DNA from 3 places in the Streptomyces sp. NPDC053542 genome. Region 3 is predicted to be linked to each of the others. Evidence: predicted binding sites of a transcription regulator. Region 3 holds the regulator's gene; each other region holds the start of a gene.
What was found. Region 3 encodes HrcA, which represses chaperone genes, less so after heat shock. Its sites were predicted from a motif close to TTNGCACTCNGNNNNNCNGAGTGCNAA; they were not measured.
Positions count from the first base shown of each region.

Region 1: the regulator HrcA is predicted to act here: its motif matches at 4,174-4,200, upstream of groL (chaperonin GroEL).
Region 2: the regulator HrcA is predicted to act here: its motif matches at 3,622-3,648, upstream of groES (co-chaperone GroES).

Region 1 covers NZ_JBITXL010000008.1:168,423-174,012, forward strand. The annotation lists gene ACIGXO_RS23460 (trehalose-6-phosphate synthase) at 1-333, opposite strand, end outside; gene ACIGXO_RS23465 (glucosyl-3-phosphoglycerate synthase) at 386-1,351, opposite strand; SAM riboswitch class I at 1,502-1,660, shown strand; gene thrC (threonine synthase) at 1,678-2,967, shown strand; gene ACIGXO_RS23475 (MoaD/ThiS family protein) at 3,042-3,320, shown strand; gene ACIGXO_RS23480 (cold-shock protein) at 3,785-3,988, shown strand; gene groL (chaperonin GroEL) at 4,363-5,590, shown strand, end outside.
Region 2 covers NZ_JBITXL010000006.1:354,217-359,806, forward strand. The annotation lists gene ACIGXO_RS19365 (LysR family transcriptional regulator) at 1-338, opposite strand, end outside; gene ACIGXO_RS19370 (SDR family NAD(P)-dependent oxidoreductase) at 523-1,296, shown strand; gene groL (chaperonin GroEL) at 1,369-2,994, opposite strand; gene groES (co-chaperone GroES) at 3,124-3,432, opposite strand; gene ACIGXO_RS19385 (methyltransferase domain-containing protein) at 3,708-4,904, shown strand; gene tsaD (tRNA (adenosine(37)-N6)-threonylcarbamoyltransferase complex transferase subunit TsaD) at 4,922-5,590, opposite strand, start outside.
Region 3 covers NZ_JBITXL010000004.1:430,073-435,662, forward strand. The annotation lists gene dnaJ (molecular chaperone DnaJ) at 1-1,108, opposite strand, end outside; gene hrcA (heat-inducible transcriptional repressor HrcA) at 1,109-2,125, opposite strand; gene ACIGXO_RS13670 (MBL fold metallo-hydrolase) at 2,400-3,134, shown strand; gene ACIGXO_RS13675 (DUF3097 domain-containing protein) at 3,174-4,001, shown strand; gene hemW (radical SAM family heme chaperone HemW) at 4,051-5,283, opposite strand; gene ACIGXO_RS13685 (SpoIIE family protein phosphatase) at 5,365-5,590, opposite strand, start outside.

The sequences.
Region 1 (5,590 bases), on a different contig from region 3:
GACGAACCACAGCACGGAGTTGGCGACGCCGTTGTACGCGTCGGCGAAGACCCCGGGCGCGATGTCCAGCATCCGGACGGACTGTCCACCGGTGTCGCCGGGGTCCAGCAGCCCGTCGCCGGCGGCGGCCCGCCGGGCCGCCTCGCGGTCGCCGTCGCCGAGCGCGGCGCACACCCACACGGCCCCGGCGTCCGGGCCGATGGCGGAGAGACCTGAGACCAGACCGCCGCCGCCCCGCCGGGAGGTCAGCGTGCCGTCCTCGCCCAAGGCGTAGGAGACCGGACCGCGGTTGGACGCGACAAGAACCTGGGCACCTGAGCTGGAGGAGACCATGCCGATGACCTAACCCGCCATAGATCCGCTCAAACGTGCGGCCGCCCGGCCCTCATGCCGCGCGCCGCTCCGCGTACTCCGGTATGTCCCGCATCGGCGGCCGCTCCTCGGTGTCCACGTCGGTCGTCCGCGGTACGAACCCGCCCTGCTCCCCGCGGTCGAACTGGGTCAGCCGGGGCCGTACGAGGTGGCCGCGGGCCAGCCGCAGCTGGGCGGTGCGGTAGATCGCCGCGGCCATCCGGCCGAGCGCCTGCCCGTCCTGGTGCCGGTGCCTGCGCACGCCCACGTCCACCTGCGCCAGCGCGTCCAGGCCGACCGTGTGCAGCGCGTCGACCAGCAGGCCCAGCTCGACGCCGTACCCGACGGGGAAGGGCAGCTGTTCGAGCAGCGAACGGCGGGCCGCGTACTCGCCGCCCAGCGGCTGGACGAAGCCGGCCAGCTGCGGCCAGTGCAGATTGAGCAGCGGGCGGGCCACCAGCTCGGTGACCCGTCCTCCCTGGCCGGCCTTCGGGCCGCCGGCGCCCTCGCCCAGCGGCCGGTCGTACATCGCCTTCACGAACTGCACCTGCGGCTCGGTCAGCAGCGGCCCGACGATGCCGGACACGAAGTCGGCGGAGAACTCGCGCAGGTCGGCGTCGACGAAGCAGACGATGTCGCCGCTGGTGGCCAGCAGCGAGCGCCACAGCACCTCGCCCTTGCCGGGCACCGTCGCCAGCCGGGGCAGGACCGCGTCGCGGTGCACGACGCGGGCGCCCGCGGCGGCCGCGACCTCGGCGGTGCGGTCGGCGGAGCCGGAGTCCACCACGATCAGCTCATCGACCAGCGGCACCGCGGCGGACATCAGATCGCGCCGGATGATCTCCACGATCGTGCCGACCGTGGCCTCCTCGTCGAGCGCGGGCAGCACTACGCTGACCGTCTGCCCGGTGCGGTTCTTCGCGGCCAACAGCTGGTCGAGCGGTCGGTCGGCGGCTGACCAGGAGCGGCCGGTCAGCCAGCGCTCCACCTCTTCCAGCACCTGTCCGTCTCCTTAAAGTGATCCATCTCGCGCATCGGACGACTATCTCAACCGTCCATGCCTTCGGTTACAGTCTTGAACAACGCGGATGACCACCGCATGCCGGGGTCACCGCTGAACAAACGCCTGTGTTTCGTACGCAGGCCATACCGCTCATCCAGAGGGGCAGAGGGATACGGCCCGTTGAAGCCCCGGCAACCCTCCAGCCGGTCTTGCCGCCAGGACGCTGATGTCCGCCGCGCGAGGCTCCCGGCTAGGGAAGGTGCCAAATCCGTCTCACGGCGAGATGCGTCGTGAGGAAGATGAGGAGAAAGGGCCTCGCCTCCATGGCTGTGCAAGCTTCCGAAAGCACCACCACCTCTGCCGTCTCTCTCGGCCCCGCCGCCGCGCTGTCCTGTCGCGAGTGCGGTACGCGCTTCCCGCTCGGCCCGATCTTCGCGTGCCAGGAATGTTTCGGGCCGCTCGAAGTGGCCTACGACCTGCCGAGCGGCGACCCCGAGGGCCTGAAGAAGCAGATCGAGGCCGGTCCGAACAACATCTGGCGGTACGCGCCGCTGCTGCCCGTCCCCGCCGACGTGGCCGACAAGCCCAACCTGAACCCGGGCTTCACCAAGCTGGTCCAGGCCGACCGCCTCGCCGCCGAGCTCGGCGTCACCGGCGGCCTGTACGTCAAGGACGACTCCGGGAACCCGACGCACTCCTTCAAGGACCGCGTCGTGGCCATCGCCGTCGAGGCGGCGCGCGCCTTCGGCTTCACCACCCTGTCCTGCTCCTCGACCGGCAACCTGGCCGGCGCGGTCGGCGCCGCGGCGCGCCGGGCGGGCTTCCGCTCCTGCGTGTTCATCCCGCACGACCTGGAGGCCGGCAAGGTCGTCATGGCCGCGGTCTACGGTGGCGACCTGGTCGGCATCGAGGGCAACTACGACGACGTCAACCGCTTCTGCTCCGAGCTCATCGGCGACCCGCTGGGCGAGGGCTGGGGCTTCGTGAACGTCAACCTCCGCCCGTACTACGGCGAGGGTTCCAAGACGCTCGCGTACGAGATCTGCGAGCAGCTCGGCTGGGAGCTGCCGGACCAGCTGGTCATCCCGATCGCCTCGGGCTCGCAGCTCACGAAGATCGACAAGGGGCTCAAGGAGCTCATCGCGCTCGGCCTGGTCGAGGACAAGCCGTACAAGATCTTCGGCGCCCAGGCCGAGGGCTGCTCGCCGGTGTCCACCGCCTTCAAGGCCGGCCACGACGTCGTACGCCCGCAGAAGCCGAACACCATCGCCAAGTCGCTGGCCATCGGCAACCCGGCGGACGGCCCGTACGTGCTCGACATCGCCCGCCGCACCGGCGGTGCCGTCGAGGACGTCAACGACGAGCAGGTCGTGGACGCGATCAAGCTGCTGGCCCGCACGGAGGGCATCTTCGCGGAGACCGCGGGCGGCGTGACCGTCGGCGTCACCAAGAAGCTCATCGAGAACGGCCAGATCGACCCGGCGAAGTCCCTGGTCGTCCTCAACACCGGTGACGGCCTGAAGACGCTGGACGCTGTCGCGCCGACCACCGGGCCGACCGCGACCATCCGTCCGAGCCTGGACGCGTTCCGCGAGGCCGGCCTCGACAAGTAAGAGCCTGTGTCATGACACAGCCTCTAAGCGCCCGCACGCGCTGTTCCCCGGTCCCTGAAAGGTAGAAGATCCCCATGAGCGTCAACGTCCGCATCCCCACCATCCTGCGCACCTACACCGGCGGCCAGGCCGAGGTCTCCGCAGAGGGCGCGAACCTCTCCGAGGTCATCGCGGACCTGGAGAAGAACCACAACGGCATCGCGGCCCGCGTCCTGGACGACCAGGGCAAGCTGCGCCGCTTCGTGAACGTCTACGTCAACGACGACGACGTGCGCTTCGAGCAGGGCCTGGAGACCCCGACGCCGGACGGCGCCGGCGTCTCGATCATCCCCGCGGTGGCCGGCGGCTGCTGAAGCCCGCCGCCTTTCGCGCACGCCCCTGCGTGCGCCCTGTGTGCGCCCCCTGTGCACCGCCTCGTGGGTGACTGCATACGCCTCCTGGAATCGCCCCGTCCGCAGCAAAAGCGGACGGGGCGATTCCATGTCGTTAAAGGCGATACAGTTGAGGTGAATCCTCTTCGCGCGCGTGCCCCACGCATATGAGAACGCGACAAGATGTGCACAAAGTGTGTGCGTATTTTGTCGCGTTGATGAGCTATGCCCGGCCCGGCTTGCCCAGAATTATTGAGACTTCGCCGCAAATCGGCGAATGGTCGTGGGCAGAATTCTCGTCCGATTGACCTGTTGCGCTGGGCATCGGTGCAGATACATTCAGCGGCGGTCGACGCGTTCCGGCGCACACCCTCCTTGGGGGTGAGGTCTGACCCGGGTCCGCGGAGTGCGGTCCTGCGCAAGGGCCAGCAATAGGGGAGTTAGGAATGGCTCAGGGCACCGTCAAGTGGTTCAACGCGGAGAAGGGGTACGGCTTCATCGCGGTCGACGGTGGTGCGGATGTTTTCGTCCACTACAGCGCGATCCAGATGGACGGCTACCGCACCCTTGAGGAAGGTCAGCGGGTCGAGTTCGAGATCTCGCAGGGCCAGAAGGGGCCGCAGGCGGACATGGTTCGCGTGGCCGGCTGAGCGCCGACCGACTGCAGCGTACGGAGGCCCGTGCCCCCCTTGGGGGCGCGGGCCTTCTGTTGTGCACGGGCGCGTGCCGGCCCGGCCCCCTTGCGGCGCTGCCGCGCGGTCCCGCAGGCTGGCTGAGGCGCTTGCGCCCACCCGTCTCCCGGCCACCACCCCTCATCGAGCCTCCTTCGGAGGCGCTTGCACTCTAGGGTGCCGAGTGCTAATCATTGCGTTAGCACTCTGAAGGTGAGAGTGACAGAACTTCGGATCGGGCCGGTGAGGTCCGCGGTCCGGTGGGGCAGGGAACCACCGGGGCGCAGGCCGTCCGTCGCGGGCACCAGCGCGGTCCACTGCGTTTCCACCCCTGTCCGGGAGGACCACTTCACATGGCCAAGATCATCGCGTTCGACGAGGAGGCACGGCGCGGTCTCGAGCGCGGGATGAACCAGCTCGCCGACGCCGTCAAGGTCACCCTTGGCCCCAAGGGCCGCAACGTCGTCCTTGAGAAGAAGTGGGGCGCCCCCACGATCACCAACGATGGTGTCTCCATCGCCAAGGAGATCGAGCTCGAGGACCCGTACGAGAAGATCGGCGCCGAGCTGGTCAAGGAGGTCGCGAAGAAGACGGACGACGTCGCCGGTGACGGCACGACGACCGCGACCGTCCTGGCCCAGGCCCTGGTCCGCGAGGGCCTGCGCAACGTCGCGGCCGGCGCCAACCCGATGGCCCTGAAGCGCGGCATCGAGCGCGCCGTCGAGGCCGTCTCCGCCGCCCTGCTGGAGCAGGCGAAGGACGTGGAGACCAAGGAGCAGATCGCCTCCACCGCCTCCATCTCCGCGGCCGACACCCAGATCGGTGAGCTCATCGCCGAGGCCATGGACAAGGTCGGCAAGGAAGGCGTCATCACCGTCGAGGAGTCCCAGACCTTCGGTCTGGAGCTGGAGCTCACCGAGGGTATGCGCTTCGACAAGGGCTACATCTCGGCGTACTTCGCCACCGACATGGAGCGTATGGAGGCGTCGCTCGACGACCCGTACATCCTGATCGTCAACTCCAAGATCTCCAACGTGAAGGACCTCCTCCCGCTGCTGGAGAAGGTCATGCAGTCGGGCAAGCCGCTGCTGATCATCGCGGAGGACGTCGAGGGCGAGGCCCTGTCGACCCTGGTCGTCAACAAGATCCGTGGCACCTTCAAGTCCGTCGCCGTGAAGGCCCCGGGCTTCGGTGACCGCCGCAAGGCCATGCTCGGCGACATCGCCATCCTCACCGGTGGCACCGTCATCTCCGAGGAGGTCGGCCTCAAGCTCGAGAACGCCGGTCTGGACCTCCTGGGCCGCGCCCGCAAGGTCGTCATCACCAAGGACGAGACCACCATCGTCGACGGTGCCGGTGACAGCGAGCAGGTTCAGGGCCGCGTCAACCAGATCCGCGCCGAGATCGAGAACAGCGACTCGGACTACGACCGCGAGAAGCTCCAGGAGCGTCTGGCGAAGCTGGCCGGCGGCGTGGCCGTCATCAAGGCCGGTGCCGCGACCGAGGTCGAGCTCAAGGAGCGCAAGCACCGCATCGAGGACGCCGTTCGCAACGCGAAGGCGGCCGTCGAGGAGGGCATCG
Region 2 (5,590 bases), on a different contig from region 3:
GCGGCCAGCGCGGTCGGCACCAGCGTGGAGCTGCCCGAGGGGAAGGACACCAGCCGGACCCGTCCGGCGCGCAGTCCGGCGATCGCCGCGACCTCCTCCTCGGCGGCGGTGAGCCCGGCGAGGATGCCGGCGGCGTGCCGCACGAGGGCCTGGCCCGCTTCGGTGAGCCGCATCTCGCGGCCGGTACGGATGATCAGCGGCGTGCCCGCCGACTGTTCGAGCGCCTTCATCTGCTGGGAGACGGCGGGCTGGGTGCAGCCGAGCTCGCGCGCGGCGGCGGAGAAGGAACCGGTCCGCGCGACGGCGCGCAGCACGCGGAGATGACGGGCCTCGATCATGTCTTAAGCATAAGCACTACTTGGGGCGAGCTCGGATAATTCACTCACCCCTTTGCCGCGCTACCGCCGAAACCGTCTGCCGTCACCTGCGCCGTACGGCGGTCCCGGCCGCCGGACATTCGGCGCGAACCCCACCATGAGTGGGCCGGATGTGAGCGGTTCGCCGTGCCGATAGCGTTCTCTTATGACGACTGCATTGGTCACGGGAGCGACGGCGGGCATCGGGGCGGCGTTCGCGCGCCGGCTGGCGGCAGACGGACACAACCTGGTGCTGGTGGCCCGTAATGAGGAGAGGCTGCGCGAGCACGCGGCCGAGCTGCACGACCGGCACGGCATCGAGGTCGGTGTGCTGGTCGCCGACCTGGCGACGGAGGAGGGCATCACGGCCGTCGAGGAACGGCTCGCGGACCGCAAGAACCCGGTGGACCTGCTGGTCAACAACGCGGGCTTCGGCAACAAGGGCGAGTTCCTCGAAGTGCCGATGGCCGACGAGCTGACGATGCTGAAGGTGCACTGCGAGGCGGTGCTGCGGCTGACCTCGGCGGCGGTGAAGGGGATGCGCGAGCGGCGGCGCGGCGGCGTGGTCAACGTCGCCTCGGTCGCGGCGTTCGTGCCGCGCGGCACGTACGGCGCGAGCAAGGCGTGGGTCGTGCAGTTCACCCAGGGCGCGGCGCGTGACCTGGCGGGGAGCGGGGTGCGGCTGATGGCCCTGTGCCCGGGCTTCGTCCGTACCGAGTTCCACGAGCGCGCGGGCATGGGCACGGACAACATCCCCGGCTGGATGTGGCTGGACGCGGACAACCTGGTGGACGCCGCGATGAAGGACCTGGCCCGCGGCCGTTCCCTCTCCATCCCCGACCCGCGCTACAAGGCCCTGATGGGCGTCGTGAAGCTCGCCCCGCGCAACCTCCTGGGCGGCGTCACGTCGCGGACGGGACGCAAGTACGGGCCGCAGTAACCCGCACGGACGGAAAAGCCCGAGGCCCGGCTCCCCATCGGGGGGCCGGGCCTCGGTGCGGAGTCAACTCACTCAGTGGGAGTGACCGTGGCCGTGGCCACCGGCCTCCGGCTCCTCCTCCGCCGGCTTCTCGACGACCAGGGTCTCGGTCGTGAGGAGCAGGGAGGCGATGGAGGCGGCGTTCTCCAGGGCGGAGCGGGTGACCTTGACCGGGTCGATGACGCCGGCCTTCACCAGGTCGCCGTACTCGCCGGTCGCGGCGTTGAAGCCGTTGCCCTTGTCGAGCTCGGCGACCTTCGAGGTGATGACGTAGCCCTCGAGGCCCGCGTTCTCGGCGATCCAGCGCAGCGGCTCGACGGCGGCGCGGCGGACGACGGCGACACCGGTGGCCTCGTCGCCCTCCTTGCCGAGGTTGCCCTCGAGCACCTTGACGGCGTGGACCAGAGCGGAGCCACCACCGGAGACGATGCCCTCCTCGACCGCGGCGCGGGTCGCGGAGATGGCGTCCTCCAGACGGTGCTTCTTCTCCTTGAGCTCGACCTCGGTGGCCGCACCCACGCGGATGACGCAGACGCCACCGGCGAGCTTGGCGAGGCGCTCCTGGAGCTTCTCGCGGTCCCAGTCCGAGTCGGTGGTCTCGATCTCGGCCTTGATCTGCGCGACGCGGGCCTGCACGTCCTCGGCCTTGCCGCCGCCGTCGACGATGGTGGTGTCGTCCTTGGTGACGGTCACGCGGCGGGCGGTGCCCAGCACGTCCAGACCGGCCTGGTCGAGCTTGAGGCCGACCTCCTCGGCGATGACGGTCGCACCGGTGAGGGTGGCCATGTCGCCGAGCATCGCCTTGCGGCGGTCACCGAAGCCGGGGGCCTTCACGGCGACGGCGTTGAAGGTGCCGCGGATCTTGTTCACGACCAGGGTCGACAGGGCCTCGCCCTCGACGTCCTCGGCGATGATCAGCAGCGGCTTGGAGCCACCGGCCTGGATGACCTTCTCCAGCAGCGGCAGCAGGTCCTGGATCGAGGCGATCTTGCCCTGGTGGATCAGGATGTACGGGTCCTCGAGGACGGCCTCCATCCGCTCCTGGTCGGTGACCATGTACGGGGAGAGGTAGCCCTTGTCGAAGGCCATGCCCTCGGTGAAGTCGAGCTCCAGGCCGAAGGTGTTGGACTCCTCGACGGTGATGACACCGTCCTTGCCGACCTTGTCCATCGCCTCGGCGATGAGCTCACCGACCTGCTTGTCCTGGGCGGACAGGCCGGCCACGGCGGCGATGTCCTCCTTGGAGTCGATCGGGCTGGCGATCGCGAGGAGGTCGTCGGACACGGCCTTGACGGCGGCGTCGATGCCCTTCTTCAGGGCGGCCGGGGAGGCACCCGCGGCGACGTTGCGCAGGCCCTCGCGGACCAGCGCCTGGGCCAGGACGGTGGCGGTGGTGGTGCCGTCACCAGCGATGTCGTTGGTCTTGGTCGCCACCTCCTTCACCAGCTGGGCGCCGAGGTTCTCGTACGGGTCGTCGACCTCAACCTCGCGCGCGATGGTGACACCGTCGTTGGTGATCGTGGGGGCGCCGAACTTCTTGTCGATGACGACGTTGCGGCCCTTGGGGCCGATCGTCACCTTGACCGTGTCGGCAAGCTTGTTGACGCCGCGCTCGAGGGCGCGACGGGCGTCCTCGTCGAACTTCAGAATCTTCGCCATGAGTTACGTGTCCTTAGTCGTACTCTCAACGAAATGCGCCCCTGCCCCGGGTGGTGAGACGCGGGAACCAGGGGCGCAGATCAGAACAGCTGGGGTGAAGCGTCGGCCTGGGAAAACCCAGGTTCCGGCTTACTTCTCGACGATCGCGAGAACGTCGCGGGCCGAGAGGACGAGGTACTCCTCGCCGTTGTACTTCACCTCGGTGCCGCCGTACTTGCTGTAGAGCACGACGTCGCCGACGGAAACGTCGAGCGGAAGACGGTTACCGTCCTCGAAGCGGCCCGGGCCCACGGCCAGGACAACGCCCTCCTGGGGCTTCTCCTTGGCGGTGTCCGGAATGACCAGGCCCGAGGCCGTGGTCTGCTCGGCGTCGAGCGGCTGGACCACAATGCGGTCCTCGAGCGGCTTGATGGCAACCTTGGAGCTGGCGGTCGTCACGATCCGACCTCCCCCTTCGGAGATCTCACGGGGTTAACTGTCTGAGGTGGCGACCAGGTCGATCCGTCGTCGCGGGTGCCGGACCTGCCCGTCGCGCGTAGCTTTTGCTCGCTCTCCGGGCATGCGCCCGGTCGGCTCGCTGTTTGGCACTCTCCAACGGGGAGTGCCAGCGCCGAGACTATGACGCGGTTAGCACTCGGTCAAGCGGAGTGCCAACGTGGCTCCAAAAGAGATCCATGACCTGTCCGGTCGGCAGTTCCGTGACCTGCCCCAGAATGGGCCGGGTGAACCCTCTCGACGCCTTCTCCGCGCTGCTCACCGACGAGGGCCGGGCCCTGCTGGCCGGCCTCCGCGACCACGACCCCGCCCAGGAACTCGCCACCGCCACCCGGTTGCGCCGCGAGCACCCGGCCGAGCTGGTGTCCGCGGCCCTCGGGCAGGCCCGGCTGCGGCAGCGGGCGGTCGCGAAGTTCGGCGCCGAGGACGCGTACCGGATGTTCTTCACCCCGAACGGCGTCGAGCAGTCCACCCGCCGCACCGTCGCCGTGCACCGCGCCGCCCGCCTCGCGGAGCTGGGCGTACGCAGCGTCGCCGACCTGTGCAGCGGCATCGGCGGCGACGCGATCGCCTACGCGCGGGCCGGCATCCGTGTCCTGGCGGTGGACCACGACCCGCTGACGGCGGAGGTGGCGCGGGCGAACGCCGAGGCGCTGGGGCTCGCGGACCTCATCGAGGTGCGGTGCGCCGACGTCACGGAGATCGACACGAGCCCGTACGACGCGGTCTTCGTGGACCCGGCGCGGCGGGGCGGCCGGGGCCGGATCTTCGACCCCGAGGCGTACTCTCCGCCGCTCTCCTGGGCGATCGAGGCGGCCCGCAAGGCGCCCCGCGCCGCGCTGAAGATCGCGCCCGGCATCCCGCACGAGGCGATCCCCGAGGACGCCGCCGCGGAGTGGATCTCGGACGGCGGCGACGTGAAGGAGGCCGTGCTCTGGTTCGGCACGGACCCGGGATCGGTACGGGCGACCCTGCTCCCCTCCGGCGCCGCGCTGCACACCACGGCGCCGCTCCCCGACCCGCCCGTGCGCCCGGTGGGCCGCTACCTCTACGAGCCGGACGGCGCCGTCATCCGCGCGCACCTGGTCGCGGAGGTCGCGGACGGGCTGGACGGCGGCCTGATCGACGAGACCATCGCGTACATCACCGCCGACGAGCTGCGCCCCACCCCGTACGCCGCCGCCTACGAGATCACCGACGAGCTGCCCTTCAACCTGAAGAAGCTCAAGGCACTCCTCCGGGAACGCGAGATCGGCGTGCTGACGGTCAAGAAGCGCGGCTCCGCGGTCGAGCCGGAGGAGATCCGCCGCAAGGTGAAGCTCCGCGGCCCGAACGCGGCCACGGTGCTCCTCACCCGCGTCGCGGGCGCCCCGACGATGCTCGTCGGACAGCCCGCGAAGCCCGTCAGCGGCTGATCACGAGTACCGGCTGATCAGGAGTACAGGTTGTCCTTGCTGACCTCGTGCACGTGATCGTGACCGTGGTGGTGGGAGTGCGGGACGCCGTGCCGGTGCTCGTGGCCCGGGGCCGGCACGTGCGGCTCGGTGACCGGGAGGGAGGAGTCGGCGGACAGCTCCCAGGCGGAGTGCGGGCGGTTCCGGGCGACCATCTCGGCGCCCAGGGCCGCGACCATCGCGCCGTTGTCTGTGCACAGCTTCGGGCGCGGCACGCGCAGCGTGATGCCCGCGTCCTCGCAGCGCCGCTCGGCCATCGCGCGCAGCCGCGAGTTGGCCGCGACGCCGCCGCCGATCATCAGGTGGTCCACGCCGTGGTCCTTGCAGGCCCGGACGGCCTTCCGCGTCAGCACGTCCACGACCGCCTCCTGGAAGGACGCGGAGACGTCGGCCACCGGCACCTCCTCACCGGCCGCGCGCTTGGCCTCGATCCAGCGGGCCACCGCGGTCTTCAGGCCGGAGAAGGAGAAGTCGTACTTCGGGTCGCGGGAGCCGGTCAGGCCGCGCGGGAACGCGATGGCCTCCGGGTCGCCCTCGCGGGCCATCCGGTCGATGACCGGGCCGCCGGGGAAGCCGAGGTTCAGCACCCGCGCGACCTTGTCGAACGCCTCGCCCGCCGCGTCGTCGATGGTCGAGCCCAGCGGCCG
Region 3 (5,590 bases):
GCGAGAACAGCCCCTGCTGGCCCGGCTGGAACTGTCCCGTCGGACGCTCCTCGCCGCGCAGCTTGGCGAGCCGGCGCAGCAGCTCCTCCTGCTCCGGGTCGAGCTTGCTCGGGGTCTGGACCTCGACGTGCACGACCAGGTCACCGCGGCCGCCGCCGCGCAGGTGCGTGATGCCGCAGCCGTGCAGCGGGATCGACTGGCCGGACTGGGTGCCGGGCCGGATGTCGACGTCCCGTACTCCGTCCAGCGTCTCCAGCGGGCACTTCGTGCCCAGCGCCGCCGCGGTCATCGGGATGGTGACCGTGCAGTGCAGGTCGTCGCCGCGGCGCTGGAACACCGGGTGCGCGACCTCGTGGATCTCGACGTACAGGTCGCCGGCGGGGCCGCCGCCGGGGCCGACCTCGCCCTCGCCCGCGAGCTGGATCCGGGTGCCGTTGTCGACACCGGCCGGGATCTTGACCGTGAGCGTACGGCGGGACCGGATACGGCCGTCGCCCGCGCACTCGGGGCACGGGGTCGGCACGACCGTGCCGAAGCCCTGGCACTGCGGGCAGGGCCGCGAGGTCATGACCTGGCCCAGGAAGGACCGGGTGACTTGCGAGACCTCACCGCGGCCCCGGCACATGTCACAGGTCTGCGCGGAGGTGCCGGGGGCGGCGCCCTCACCCGTACAGGTCGTACACACGATGGCGGTGTCGACCTGGATGTCCTTGGTCGTACCGAACGCGGCCTCGTGCAGCTCCACGTCCAGCCGGATCATGGCGTCCTGGCCGCGGCGGGTGCGCGAGCGCGGCCCGCGCTGCGACGCCGTGCCGAAGAACGCGTCCATGATGTCGGAGAAGTTGCCGAAGCCCGCGCCGAAGCCGCCGGCCCCGCCGGCGCCCCCGCCCTGGGACATCGGGTCGCCGCCGAGGTCGTAGACCTGCTTCTTCTGCGGGTCCGACAGCACCTCGTAAGCGGCGTTGATCTCCTTGAACCGCTCCTGGGTCTTGGGATCCGGGTTCACGTCCGGGTGCAGCTCGCGCGCCAGCCGCCGGAAAGCCTTCTTGATCTGGTCCTGCGAGGCGTCGCGGCTGACACCGAGGACCGCGTAATAGTCCGTGGCCACTTACGACTCCGCCAGGATCTGTCCGACGTAACGTGCCACTGCGCGTACCGCTCCCATCGTTCCGGGGTAGTCCATGCGGGTCGGTCCGACCACGCCGAGTTTGGCGACTGCCTCGTCGCCCGAACCGTAGCCGACGGCGACGACCGATGTGGAAGTGAGGCCCTCATGAGCGTTCTCGTGCCCGATGCGCACGGTCATGCTCGAATCCTTGGCCTCTCCCAGCAGCTTGAGGAGCACGACCTGCTCCTCAAGTGCCTCCAGCACCGGCCGGATCGTCAGCGGGAAATCATGTCCGAAGCGCGTGAGATTGGCGGTACCGCCGATCATCAGCCGCTCTTCGGTCTCCTCCACCAGAGTCTCCAGCAACACCGACAGCACTGTCGAGACCGTGCCGCGGTCCTCCGTCTCGAAGGACTCGGGCAGGTCCTGCACCAGCTGCGGCACGTCGGTGAACCGGCGCCCCACCACCCGGCTGTTGAGCCGGGCCCGCAGGTCCGCCAGGGACGTTTCGCCGAACGGCGCCGGGCAGTCGATCATGCGCTGCTCGACCCGTCCGGTGTCCGTGATCAGGACGAGCATCAGCCGGGCCGGGGCCAGCGACAGCAGCTCGACGTGGCGGACGGTGGAGCGGGTCAGCGAGGGGTACTGGACCACCGCGACCTGCCGGGTCAGCTGCGCGAGCAGCCGTACCGTACGGGCCACGACGTCGTCGAGGTCCACCGCGCTGTCGAGGAAGCTGTGGATCGCCCGGCGCTCGGGGCCGGAGAGCGGCTTGACGGCCGCCAGCTTGTCGACGAAGAGGCGGTAGCCCTTGTCGGTGGGGATGCGTCCGGCGCTCGTATGAGGCTGGGCGATGAAGCCCTCCTCCTCGAGCACCGCCATGTCGTTGCGGACCGTGGCCGGCGAGACGCCGAGCCGGTGGCGCTCCGTGAGGGCCTTCGATCCGACCGGCTCCTCGGTGCCCACGTAGTCCTGGACGATGGCACGCAGCACTTCGAGTCTGCGTTCGCTGAGCATCGCGCACACCTCCAGTCCCGCGCTCTCCCCTGGGCCGCTGCGGCCGCTGTCCGGCCGGGGTCCGGCCGGCTGTCCCTGGCACTCGACCGGTCCGAGTGCCAAACCCTGAACCAGTGTACGGCCGGGTAGCACGGCCAGGGCAAGGCCGGGCACCGCGGCGCGCGGCCCGGCGGGCCACCGTATCGCGCCGCGGCCGGTCCATGTTCCCGGGATCCGCCCAGGTCAGCCCCGGCGGCAGCGGGCGATTTCCCGGTATCCGGGCTAGCGTCGCGGTATGGGCACGACTTGGGAAGAGGCAGGGTGGGAGCGGCTCGCCGACGGGGTCGCCCGGCGCCGGCTGCCCCAGTGGGACGCCACGGTCGGCGTCGTGGCGGGCACCACCGGCGTCCTCCTGGTCGACACCGGGTCCGGGCTGGCCGAGGGCGCCGGGCTGCGCCGCCAGGTGCGCGGCGTACTGGGCCGTGAGGTGTCCCACATCGCGCTCACCCACCCGCACTTCGATCATGTACTGGGCACGGCGGCGTTCGCGGGCGTGACGGTCTTCGGCGCGACCGGCATGGCCGAGCTGCTGCGCCGCGAGCCGGAGGCGCTGCTCACCGACGCGGTACGGAACGGGGCCGACCCGGAGGCGGCGGCCGAGGCGGTGGACACCCTGGTGGTCCCGCAGCACGCGGTCTGCGGCGAACGGACCCTGGACCTGGGCGACCGGCACGTCCTGCTGGCGAACGTCGGGCCCGGGCACAGCGCGCACGACCTCGCGGTGTGCGTGCGGGGCAGCGCGGGCGGGCCCGAGGTGGTGTTCTGCGGCGACCTCGTCGAGGAGTCGGGCGAGCCGCAGGCCGGTCCGGACGCGCTGCCCGCCTGCTGGCCGGCCGCGCTGGACCGGCTCCTCTCCCTCGGCGGCGAGGACGCCCGCTACGTCCCCGGCCACGGCGCCGTCGTGGATGCCCGCTTCGTCCGCACCCAGCGCGACGAGCTGGCCCGCCGCTTCGGCGTGTCGCCCGAATAGCCCGCACGGGCGACGTGCTCCCCGCATATCGTCTGTCGAATGCGCAGCAGACAGTACGGGCCCGACCTCACCCCGCCCTGGAAGAAGCAGAAGCCCGCCCCCGAGGTCCCCGCCGAGCCCGACCTGGTCGTCGAGGAGATCACCACCGGTTACTGCGGTGCCGTCATCCGCTGCGAGAAGACGGCCGAGGGGCCGACCGTCACCCTGGAGGACCGCTTCGGCAAGCAGCGTGTCTTCCCGATGACGCCCCGCGGCTTCCTCCTGGAGGGCAAGGTCGTCACCCTCGTACGGCCGTCCGCGCGGCCCCGGCAGCAGGGCCCGGCCCGTACCGCCTCCGGCTCACTCGCCGTCCCCGGCGCCCGCGCCCGCGTCGCCCGCGCCGGGCGCATCTACGTGGAGGGCCGCCACGACGCGGAGCTGGTCGAACGCGTCTGGGGCGACGACCTGCGCATCGAGGGCGTCGTCGTGGAGTACCTCGAAGGCATCGACGACCTCCCGGCGATCGTCCACTCCTTCTCCCCCGGCCCGGACGCCCGCCTCGGCGTCCTCGTCGACCACCTGGTGCCCGGCTCCAAGGAGTCCCGCATCGCGGCCTCGGTCACGGACGCGAACGTCCTGATCGTCGGCCACCCGTACATCGACATCTGGGAAGCCGTGAAGCCGTCGTCCGTGGGCATCGCGGAGTGGCCGTCCGTACCGCGCGGCCAGGACTGGAAGACGGGCGTCTGCCGGTCCCTGCGCTGGCCGGAGAACACGGGCGCCGCCTGGCAGCGCATCCTCGGCTCGGTCCACTCCTACAAGGACCTGGAGCCGGCGCTGCTGGGACGGGTGGAAGAGCTGATCGACTTCGTGACGGCGCCCGCCTGAATCAAGCCCGCCCGGCGATTGAGGGCAAGACCTCGGCCGGGACGGCGGGTCAGTCGACCAGGTCGCGCACCACGGCATCCGCGAGGAGCCGGCCACGCAGCGTCAGGACCGCCCGCCCGGCCTTGTACGGCCCGGACTCCAGCAGGCCGTCCACGAGCGCCCGGCGGGAAGCCGCCAGTCCCGCAGGAGCGAGCAGCTCCAAGGGGCACCCCGCCGCCAGCCGCAGCTCCAGCAGGATGCGCTCCACCCGGCGGTCCTCGTCCGAGAGGACCTCGCGGCCCGCGCCCGGGGTGCGGCCTTCCGAGAGGGCCTGCGCGTAAGCGCCCGGGTGCTTCGCGTTCCACCACCGCACGCCGCCCACGTGGCTGTGCGCGCCGGGGCCCGCGCCCCACCAGTCGGCGCCGGTCCAGTACAGCTCGTTGTGCCGGCAGCGGGCCGCTTCCGTGGTGGCCCAGTTGGAGACCTCGTACCAGGTGAAGCCCGCGGCGGTGAGGGCCTCCTCGGCGATGAGGTAGCGGTCGGCGTGCTCGTCGTCGTCCGTCATGGGGACCTCGCCGCGGCGGATGCGGCGGGCGAGCTGGGTGCCCTCCTCGACGATGAGGGCGTAGGCCGAGACATGGTCGGGACCCGCGCCGATCGCCGCGTCCAGCGACGCCCGCCAGTCCTCGTCCGTCTCCCCCGGCGTGCCGTAGATCAGGTCGAGGTTGACGTGGTCGAAGCCGGCGGCGCGGGCCTCGGCGACGCACGCCTCGGGGCGCCCGGGCGTGTGCGTACGGTCGAGGATCTTGAGTACGTGCTGACGCGCGGACTGCATGCCGAAGGACACCCGGTTGAAGCCGCCCGCTCGCAGCTCCTCCAGATACCGCGGGTCCACGGACTCCGGATTCGCCTCCGTGGTGATCTCCGCACCCGGCGTGAAGCCGAATTCCTCGCGGATGGCGGCGAGCATGCGCCCCAGATCCGCCGCCGGGAGCAGCGTCGGCGTGCCGCCGCCCACGAAGACCGTCTCGACGCGGCGCGGGTCGTCGCCCAGGACCTTGCGGGCGAGCCGGATCTCCTCGACGAGGGTGTCGGCGTAGTTCTCGCGGGAGGCGAGCACTCCGCCGGAGCCGCGCAGCTCGGTGGCGGTGTAGGTGTTGAAGTCGCAGTACCCGCAGCGCGTCGCGCAGTACGGCACGTGCAGGTAGAACCCGAGAGGCCGCTCGCCCGCTCCGTCCAGGGCGGAGGCGGGCAGCGCCCCGTCCTCGGGCATGGGCTCACCGTCGGGGAGTGCAGAAGGCATACCGCCATTGTCCGGCACGCGGGGAGTGATCCCCGCCGCCCGCACCGGCCGCCCGCCCCGACTGCCCGCCCCGCCGCCCGGCTACGGGCCCGGTACCGCCTGTAGCACCAGCAGCGCCAGGTCGTCGTCCGGCGGCGTCGCGCCGAAGGCGTGCACCCGGCGCCGGAGGTGCTCGGCGACGCCGTCGGCGCCCAGTCCCGCGCACTCGGCGAGGGCCTGCGCGAGGCCGTCCTCGTCGTCGAAGAGCCGGCTGCCCGAGCGGCGCTCGGTCACCCCGTCGGTCACGCACAGCAGCGTCTCGCCGGGC